One region of the Streptomyces sp. NPDC005878 genome, then DNA from elsewhere that is predicted to be linked to it. Evidence: riboswitches for the same ligand, from Rfam matches in the RefSeq annotation. Region 1 holds a riboswitch; the other holds the start of a gene.

Evidence for each region. A riboswitch is a leader RNA that binds a small molecule or an ion and turns the genes downstream of it on or off. The one in region 1 is predicted to bind S-adenosylmethionine.
Region 2: another riboswitch for S-adenosylmethionine. It lies ahead of ABZ404_RS34370 (aminotransferase class V-fold PLP-dependent enzyme); the one in region 1 lies ahead of thrC (threonine synthase).

What each region holds. Positions count from the first base shown of each region.
Region 1 covers NZ_JBEXWK010000005.1:306,890-311,622, reverse strand. The annotation lists gene ABZ404_RS11995 (MoaD/ThiS family protein) at 1-192, opposite strand, end outside; gene thrC (threonine synthase) at 227-1,579, opposite strand; SAM riboswitch class I at 1,573-1,700, opposite strand; gene ABZ404_RS11985 (glucosyl-3-phosphoglycerate synthase) at 1,889-2,836, shown strand; gene ABZ404_RS11980 (trehalose-6-phosphate synthase) at 2,913-4,307, shown strand; gene otsB (trehalose-phosphatase) at 4,499-4,733, opposite strand, start outside.
Region 2 covers NZ_JBEXWK010000036.1:31,580-36,312, reverse strand. The annotation lists gene ABZ404_RS34380 (cytochrome bc complex cytochrome b subunit) at 1-1,435, shown strand, start outside; gene trpD (anthranilate phosphoribosyltransferase) at 1,569-2,633, shown strand; SAM riboswitch class IV at 2,722-2,839, shown strand; gene ABZ404_RS34370 (aminotransferase class V-fold PLP-dependent enzyme) at 3,070-4,500, shown strand.

The sequences.
Region 1 (4,733 bases):
GTCGTCGTTGACGTACACGTTGACGAACCGGCGCAGCTTGCCCTGGTCGTCCAGGACCCGGGCGGCGATCCCCGTGTGGTTCTTCTCCAGGTCGGCGATGACCTCGGCGAGGGTGGCACCCTCGGCCGCGACCTCGGCCTGTCCGCCGGTGTACGTGCGGAGGATGGTGGGGATGCGGACGTTGACGCTCATGGGGCTTCCTGCCTTCCGTCTGGGAGCTGGTGGGTCAGCCGGCCAGGCCGGCGTCGCGGAACGCGTCCAGGCTCGGGCGGATGGTCGCGGTCGGTCCGGTGGTCGGCGCCACCGCGTCCAGGGTCTTGAGGCCGTCACCCGTGTTGAGGACGACAGTAGTCAGGGCCGGGTCGAGAAGCCCCTCCTCGATGAGCTTGCGGGTGACACCGACCGTCACGCCGCCCGCCGTCTCGGCGAAGATGCCCTCGGTCCGGGCCAGCAGCTTGATCGCGTCCACGATCTGCCCGTCGTTCACGTCCTCCACCGCGCCGCCGGTGCGCCGGGCGATGTCCAGGACGTACGGGCCGTCCGCCGGGTTGCCGATGGCGAGGGACTTGGCGATGGTGTCCGGCTTCTGCGGGCGGACCACGTCGTGGCCCGCCTTGAAGGCGGTCGACACCGGCGAGCAGCCCTCGGCCTGGGCGCCGAAGATCTTGTACGGCCGGTCCTCGACGAGCCCCAGCTTCACCAGCTCCTGGAGCCCCTTGTCGATCTTCGTGAGCTGGGAGCCGGAGGCGATCGGGACGACGAGCTGGTCGGGCAGCCGCCAGCCGAGCTGCTCGCAGATCTCGTACGCCAGCGTCTTGGAGCCCTCGCCGTAGTACGGGCGCAGGTTCACGTTGACGAAGCCCCAGCCCTCGCCGAGCGGGTCGCCGATGAGCTCCGAGCAGAAGCGGTTGACGTCGTCGTAGTTGCCCTCGATGCCGACCAGCTCGCCGCCGTACACCGCGGCCATGACGACCTTGCCCTGCTCCAGGTCGTGCGGGATGAAGACGCAGGAGCGCAGGCCGGCCCGGGCGGCGGCGGCGCCGACCGCGCCCGCGAGGTTGCCGGTGGAGGAGCAGGAGAGCGTGGTGAAGCCGAAGGCGCGGGCGGCCTCGACGGCGATGGCGACGACGCGGTCCTTGAAGGAGTGCGTCGGGTTGCCGGAGTCGTCCTTGACGTAGAGACCGCCGGTGACGCCCAGCTCACGGGCGAGATTGTCAGCCTTGACGAGCTTGGTGAATCCCGGATTCAGGTTGGGCTTTTCAGCCACATTGGCCGGAACGGGCAGCAGGGGCGCATAGCGCCAGATGTTGTCCGGGCCCGCTTCGATCCGCTTGCGGAGCGCCTCGGGATCACCTGTCGGAAGGTCGTACGCGACTTCGAGCGGCCCGAAACACAGGGCGCAGGCGAAGATGGGGCCGAGATCGAACCGCTCTCCGCATTCCCGGCAGGAAAGCGCGACGGCGGGACCGAGATCCACGGAGGTGGCGGCGTCTGCGGTGGTGGCGTCCGCGGTGGCGACAGGGGTGGCAGCTACGTCGGCGGTGTGCACAGCCATGATGGCGAGGCCCTTTCTCCTCATCTTCCCCATGGCGCATTTCGCCATGAGACGGAATTGGCACCTTCCCCACCGTGACCTCGCGGTCGGCAGGAGGGTTGCCGGGACTTCAACGGGCCGTTCCCTCAGTCCCTCTGGATGAGCGCTGTGGCACCGGGTCCAGGACCCGGGCGTTTGTCCGCGCGACGACCCCGACATGCGAGCGCCGTCCGCGTTGTTCAAGACTGTAACCGAAGGCCCGGACGGTTGAGATAGTCGTCCGAACCGCGAGATGGATCACAGGCGGCACCCGCGCCGTCCCGCGCACCGTCACTCACAGAGGGGTCACCGATCGTGCTGGAAGAGGTGGAACGCTGGCTGAGCAGGCGTTCCTGGTCGGCGGCCGACCGCCCGCTGGACGCGATCACGGCGGCCAAGCGCCGCACCGGCACCACGGTCAGCGTGGTCCTGCCCGCGCTGGACGAGGAGGCCACCGTCGGGCAGATCGTCACCGCGATCCGCCGCGAGCTGATGACCGCCGCCGTGCCGCTCGTCGACGAGCTGGTCGTGGTCGACTCCGGCTCCACCGACCGCACGGCCGAGGTCGCGACCGCCGCGGGCGCCCGCGTGGTCCACCGGGACGCGATCCTGCCCCGGATACCGGCGCTGCCCGGCAAGGGCGAGGTCCTGTGGCGCTCCCTGCTGGTCACCACGGGTGACATCGTCTGCTTCATCGACGCGGACCTGAAGGACTTCGACCCCGGCTTCGTCTCCGGGATCGTCGGCCCGCTCCTGACCGACCCGGACGTGCACCTCGTCAAGGCGATGTACGACCGCCCGTTCGGAGACTCCCCAGGTCAGGGTGGTCGCGTCACCGAACTGGTGGCCCGGCCGCTGCTCAATCTGCACTGGCCGCAGCTGGCCGGGTTCGTCCAGCCGCTGGGCGGCGAGTACGCGGCCCGGCGCTCCCTGCTGGAGCGGCTGCCCTTCCCCGTCGGTTACGGAGTGGAGCTGGGGCTGCTCGTCGACGCGCTGCACACCGTGGGTCTCGACGCGCTGGCCCAGGTCGACGTGGGCGTGCGCAGACACCGCCACCAGGACGGGCAGGCGCTCGGCCGGATGGCCGCGGCGATCTACCGCACGGCCCAACTGCGCCTGTCCCGGGCCCACTTGGTCCGTCCGTCGCTGACGCAGTTCGAACGGGCCGAGGAGGGCTTCGTCCCGCGCACCTACGCGGTGGACACCGAGGAACGCCCGCCGATGCGCGAGATCTCGGAGTACGCGGTGCACCGCGCGGCGTGAGCGGGCGCGGTCGCCGGGGGGTCCGTGACGCGGTTCGCACGTTTGAGGCATTCCGCTTCGGGCTAGGTTCGTCTCCATGGTCCCCGCGCGTGCTGCCCAGATCCTCGTCGCGTCCAACCGCGGCCCGGTCTCGTACACCCTCGACCCCGACGGAACACTCACACCCCGCCGCGGCGGCGGCGGCCTGGTCTCGGGCCTCTCCGCCATCGGCGCCGAGGCGGACACCCTGTGGGTGTGCTCCGCGCTCGGCGACGGCGACCGGGAGGCGGTGCGGCGCGGGGTGGGCGAGCCGGGCGTGCGGATGCTGGACATCGACGCGGCCGTCCACACCGACGCCTACAACGGCATCGCCAACTCGGTGCTGTGGTTCGTCCACCACATGCTCTACCAGACACCGCTGGAGCCCGCCTTCGACGCGGAGTTCCGGCGCCAGTGGGGTGCGTACGAGGCGTACAACCGGGCCTTCGCCCAGGCGCTGGCGGACGAGGCGGCGGACGGGGCGGCCGTGATCGTCCAGGACTACCACCTGGCGCTGGTCCCCGGCATGCTCCGCGAACTCCGCCCCGACCTGCGCATCGGCCACTTCTCCCACACCCCGTGGGCGCCCCCCGAGTACTTCCGGATGCTCCCCGACGACGTGGCCGCGCAGCTCCTGAAGGGGATGCTCGGCGCGGACCGGCTCGGCTTCCTCACCCACCGCTGGGCGGACGCGTTCACCCGCTGCTGCGAGGACGTCGTCGGCGGTACGGGCACCACCCGGATCGGGGTGCACGGACTCGGCGCGGACGCGGAGTTCCTGCGGCGCCGCGCGCACGAGAGCGACGTCGAGGAGCGGATGGCGGCGCTGCGCGAGGAGATCGGCGCGGGCCGCCGCGCGATCGTGCGGGTCGACCGCACGGAGCTGTCGAAGAACATCGTGCGCGGCATGCTGGCGTACCGGCAGCTCCTCGACGAGCGCCCCGAGTGGCGCGAGCGGGTGGTGCACGTCGCCTTCGCCTATCCGTCGCGCCAGGACCTGGCGGTGTACCGGGAGTACACCGAGGAGGTGTCCCGGGTGGCCGCCGCCATCAACTCCGCGTACGGGACGGACGACTGGACCCCGGTCGTCCTCCACGTGAAGGACGACTTCGCCCGCTCGCTGGCGGCGTACCGGCTCGCCGACGTGGCGCTGGTCAACCCGATCCGGGACGGCATGAACCTGGTCGCCAAGGAGGTCCCGGTGGTCTCGGACTCCGGGTGCGCGCTGGTGCTGTCGCGGGAGGCGGGGGCGTACGAGGAGCTGGGCGAGGACGCGGTGGTGGTGAACCCGTACGACGTGTCGGGCACGGCGGCCGCGCTGCACGAGGCGCTGTCCATGGGACCGGAGGAACGGACCGCCCGCACGAAGCGGCTGGCCGCCGCGGCGACCGCGTTGCCGCCGCAGCGGTGGTTCTTGGAGCAGCTGGAGGAGCTGCGGCCGTCCGGGCGCTGAGGTAACGGGGGCGTTTGCTTCGTCCGCGGACCGTGCTGGGTTGCTCGCGCAGTTCCCCGCGCCCCTAACTGCCTAGGGGCGCGGGCCTGTGCTGACGTGCGGCTCCGCCGCGTGGGCTCGGCCGGCCTCGTCCACGGTCCGCAGACGGCCGATCTCCGCCGGAGGTTTTCGGGAAGGGGTGGTTGGGGCTCCTACAGGCACTCACCCAGCGCCGAGAGGAACTCCACCACCGACGCCGGCCCCGGCACCCGCACATCCGCCCGCTCCGCGAGCTCCGGCACCTCCCCCGCCCCACTGCACACCAGCAGCCCCGGAACCCCGTCCGAGCGCAGCTTCTCGACCGCCCCGAAGGCGGGCAGGTCACCGAGGTCGTCCCCCGCGTACACCACGGACCCCGCGCCCACCTCGCGCAGGTACTCCGCCAGC
Region 2 (4,733 bases), on a different contig from region 1:
CCTGACACTGTTCTTCCACCCGAGCATGAACGAGGTCGTCTACGACGGCTCCTACGTTCCGCTCCAGGGCGTACAGATGTCCGAGGCGTTCAACTCGACCATGCACATCAGCTTCGATGTGCGCGGTGGTCTGCTCATCCGGCAGATCCACCACTGGGCGGCGCTGATCTTCCTCGCCGGCATGTTCGTGCACATGATGCGCGTCTTCTTCACGGGCGCGTTCCGCAAGCCGCGCGAGGTCAACTGGCTCTTCGGCTTCCTGCTGTTCTTCTGCGGCATGTTCACCGGCTTCACCGGCTACTCGCTCCCGGACGACCTGCTCTCGGGCACCGGCGTCCGCTTCATGGAGGGCGCCATCCTGGGCGTGCCGGTCGTCGGCACGTACCTGTCGTTCTTCATCTACGGCGGCGAGTTCCCCGGCGGCGACTTCGTGGCCCGGTTCTACTCGGTCCACATCCTGCTGCTGCCCGGCATCATGCTCGGCCTGATGATCACTCACCTGATCCTGGTCTTCTACCACAAGCACACCCAGTTCGCGGGCCCCGGCCGCACCAACAAGAACGTCGTGGGCGCCCCGCTGCTGCCCGTCTACACGGCCAAGGCCGGCGGCTTCTTCTTCCTGGTGTTCGGTGTCATCGCGGTCATCGCCGCGATCGCCTCGATCAACCCGATCTGGGAGATCGGCCCCTACCGCCCGGACCAGGTGTCGACCGGCGCCCAGCCCGACTGGTACATGGGCTTCGCCGAAGGCCTCATCCGTGTGATGCCGGGCTGGGAGATCAACCTGTGGGGCCACACGCTGGTCCTCGGTGTGTTCATCCCGCTGGTGATCTTCCCGCTGGTGCTCTTCGCGATCGCGGCCTACCCGTTCATCGAGGCCTGGATCACCAAGGACACCCGCGAGCACCACATCGCCGACCGTCCGCGCAACGCTCCCGTCCGCACCGGTATCGGTGTGGCGTGGGTGACCGCGTACATGGTGATGCTGGTCGGCGGTGGCAACGACCTGTGGGCGACCAACTTCAACCTGTCGCTCAACGCCATCACCTGGTTCGTCCGGATCGCGTTCTTCGTCGGACCGGTCGTCGCGTTCATCGTCACCAAGCGGATCTGCCTGGGCCTCCAGCGCCGGGACGCCGAGAAGGTGCTGCACGGTCGCGAGACCGGCATCATCAAGCGGCTGCCGCACGGTGAGTTCGTCGAGGTCCACGAGCCGCTCGACGCGGGCCAGCTGTACAAGCTCACCGCGCACGAGCAGACCCGTCCGGCCGAGCTGCCGGCGGCCGTCGACGAGAACGGTGTCAAGCGCAAGGTCTCCCGCATGGAGAAGCTGCGCGTCAAGCTCCACAAGGGTTACTTCGGCGAGCAGAGCCAGATCGCCAAGCCGACCGCCGAGGAGTACGAGGAGATCACCAGCGGCCACGGCCACCACTGATCCCCACCCAGCGCGACGCTGTACGCCACACAGCACGGGGCCCCGTCCAGGCGATGGACGGGGCCCTTCGCCGTTCCCGGGGCTGGATAGGGTGTTCCCATTCCCTATCCGTCGGTGGACCCAGGAGCGGACCATGAACGTTGTGACCCCGGCAGGCGGCGACAGCGTGGCGGCCTACTCCTGGCCGGGCGTACTGGACGCCCTGCTCAGCGGCACCGACCAGAGCGCCGAGGCGACCGCCTGGGCGATGGACTCGATCATGCGCGGCGAGGCGACCGACGCGCAGATCGCCGGGTTCGCGGTGGCCCTGCGGGCCAAGGGCGAGACCGTCGCCGAGATCACCGGCATGGTCCGCGCGATGTACGAGCACGCCAACCTGATCGAGGTGCCCGGCCGGACCGTCGACATCGTCGGCACCGGCGGCGACGGCGCCAAGACCGTCAACATCTCCACCATGTCGGCCATCGTGGTCGCGGGCACCGGCGCCAAGGTCGTCAAGCACGGCAACCGGGCCGCGTCCTCCGCCAGCGGCGCCTCCGACGTCCTGGAGAAGCTCGGCGTCAACCTCGACCTCACACCCCGGCAGGTGGTCCAGGTCGCCGAGGAGGCGGGCGTCACCTTCTGCTTCGCGGTGAAGTTCCACCCCGCCCTGCGGTACGTCGCCGCCGCCCGCCGCGAACTCGGCATCCGCACCACCTTCAACTTCCTCGGCCCGCTCACCAACCCCGCCCGGGTGACGTCCCAGGCGACCGGCGTCGCGGACGCGCGGATGGCGCCGATCGTGGCCGGCGTCCTCGCCGAACGCGGCTCCTCGGCGCTGGTGTTCCGGGGCGACGACGGCATGGACGAGCTGACGACCACCGCGACCTCCCGCGTCTGGGTGGTACGGGACGGGGCGGTGCGCGAGGAGGCCTTCGACCCCAGGGACGTGGGCATCGACCTGGTGCCGGTGGAGGCGCTGCGCGGCGCCGACGCCTCGTACAACGCGGACGTGGCCCGGCGGCTGCTGGCCGGGGAGACCGGGCCGGTACGGGACGCGGTGCTGCTCAACTCGGCGGCGGCGCTGGTCGCCCTCGACCCGGGCCCGGGCACCCTGATGGAGCAGATCCGGGACGGGATCGCCCGGGCGGCCGAGTCGGTGGACTCCGGATCGGCGAGACGGGCCCTGGAGCGGTGGGTGGCGGCCAGCAACGCGTAGCCGCCGCCCGAAGGTGTGACGCACGGCGCGGTCCGGATGCCGGACCGCGCCTTGCGCGTACGCCGACGTATGGCAGGATGCTTTCCAAGGTCATGAGTGACAGCGACTACGGCCCCGGCCCGCTGTCCGGCAACCCTCCGTCCGTGGCGGGGTGCCCCGGGTGAAGACCAGGCCGCAGGCAGCGAGGTCGGCGGCAAGCGCGGACCCCTGCGCACCCGTTCTCCGGGTGGCGCGCCCCTGGGGTCCTGGTCCTCAAGGGAGCAGTCTCGTGAGCAAGCGAATGCGATAGGGCCTCCGGCCCCTTCTTCTGTACACCTCCGTACGCCCTCCGCGCGTACGTCGAGGTCACCCCCCGTGCATCCGGCGCCGCCGGTCGGTCCGCCGTGCCCCGGGGGTTCCACAGCCGATTCGCCTTGTCCCGCAGGGAGATACCGCCATGTCCGCATACGCGTCCACGTCCACGCCCGCCTTCACCACCGCGTCCGCCCCCCTCTCGTCCTCTTCTCCGTCGTCGTCGTCCTCGTCCGAGGAGGCCTGCTGCGCGGGGCCGCTGCCGGTGCTCGGCCGGGACGTCACCGTGCCGCTGGTCACCGGCGGCGAGGTGACGTACGCGGCCCTCGACTACGCGGCGAGCGCCCCCGCCCTCCAGCGGGTGTGGGACGACGTGGCCGCGTACGCCCCCTACTACGGCAGCGTGCACCGGGGCGCGGGCTACCTCTCGCAGCTCTCCACCGACCTGTTCGAGAACAGCCGGGCGACGGTGGCCGAGTTCCTCGACTGCCGCCCCGGCGACCAGGTGGTCTTCACCCGGTCGACGACGGACTCGCTGAACCTGCTGGCCCGGGTGCTCCCCGCCGACTGCCAGGTCTTCGTCTTCGAGACCGAGCACCACGCGTCGCTGCTGCCGTGGCGGGACGCGCAGGTCACGTACCTCGACGCGCCGCGCACGCCGCGGCAGGCGGTGGCGATCCTGGAGCGCGCGCTGGCCGACCGCGAGCCCTACGGCCCGGCGCTGGTCTGCGTCACCGGCGCCTCCAACGTCACGGGCGAGCTGTGGCCGGTGAGGGAGCTGACGGCGGCTGCCCACGCGCACGGGGCGCGGATCGTGCTGGACGCGGCGCAGCTGGCGCCCCACCACCCCGTCTCCGTACGGGAGTCGGACGTCGACTGGATCGCCTTCTCCGGGCACAAGCTGTACGCGCCGTTCGGCTCGGGGGTGCTGGCCGGGCGCGCGGACTGGTTCCAGGAGGCCGAGCCGTACCTCGCGGGCGGCGGCGCCTCCCGTACCGTCGCGCGGCGCGCGGACGGCGGGGTGGACGTCGAGTGGCACACCACGGCCGCCCGGCACGAGGCCGGATCGCCGAACGTGATCGGGGTGTACGCCATCGCGTCCGCCTGCAAGGCGCTCACGGAGGCGGGCTTCGACGCCCTGGTGGAGCGGGAGCGACACCTGATCGCGAAGGTGCGGGAGGGGCTGGCGGCGGTGCCGCAGGTACGGGTGCTGTCCCTCTTCGGCGACGACGCGCCGAGGGTCGGGGTGATCTCGTTCGTCGTGGACGGCTGGAACAGCTCGCACTTCGCGGCGGCGCTGTCGGCGGAGTACGGGATCGGGGTGCGGGACGGCCTGTTCTGCGCCCACCCGCTGGTACGGACGCTGCTCGGCGGGGAGCCGCAGGAGCAGGGGGAGTGCGGGGCGCCGGAGGGGGAGCCGGGGGAGCGGTCCCTGAACGCGATCCGGGTCAGCTTCGGGGCGGGGACGCCGGACGAGCATGTGGAGCGGTTCGTGGGGGCGGTGCGGGAGTTGGTGGGGGAGGGGGCGAAGTGGGCGTACCAGGTGGAGGGGGGCCGCTGCGTCCCGGCGAAGTGACGCCCCCGGGGCCACGCCCCGGCCCCCTCCGGGGGCTGCGCCCCCACCCCGTCGTCCGCCCGCGGCCCGTGCCGGCTTGCTCGCGCAGTTCCCCGCGCCCCTGAAACCTGCGGTCTTCTGCGGGCCGGTGGTGGGCTGGTCGCGCAGTTCCCCGCGCCCCTGAAACCTGCGGTCTTCTGCGGGCCGTGGTCGGTTGCTCGCGCAGTTCCCCGCGCCCCTGAAATGCCGCTGCG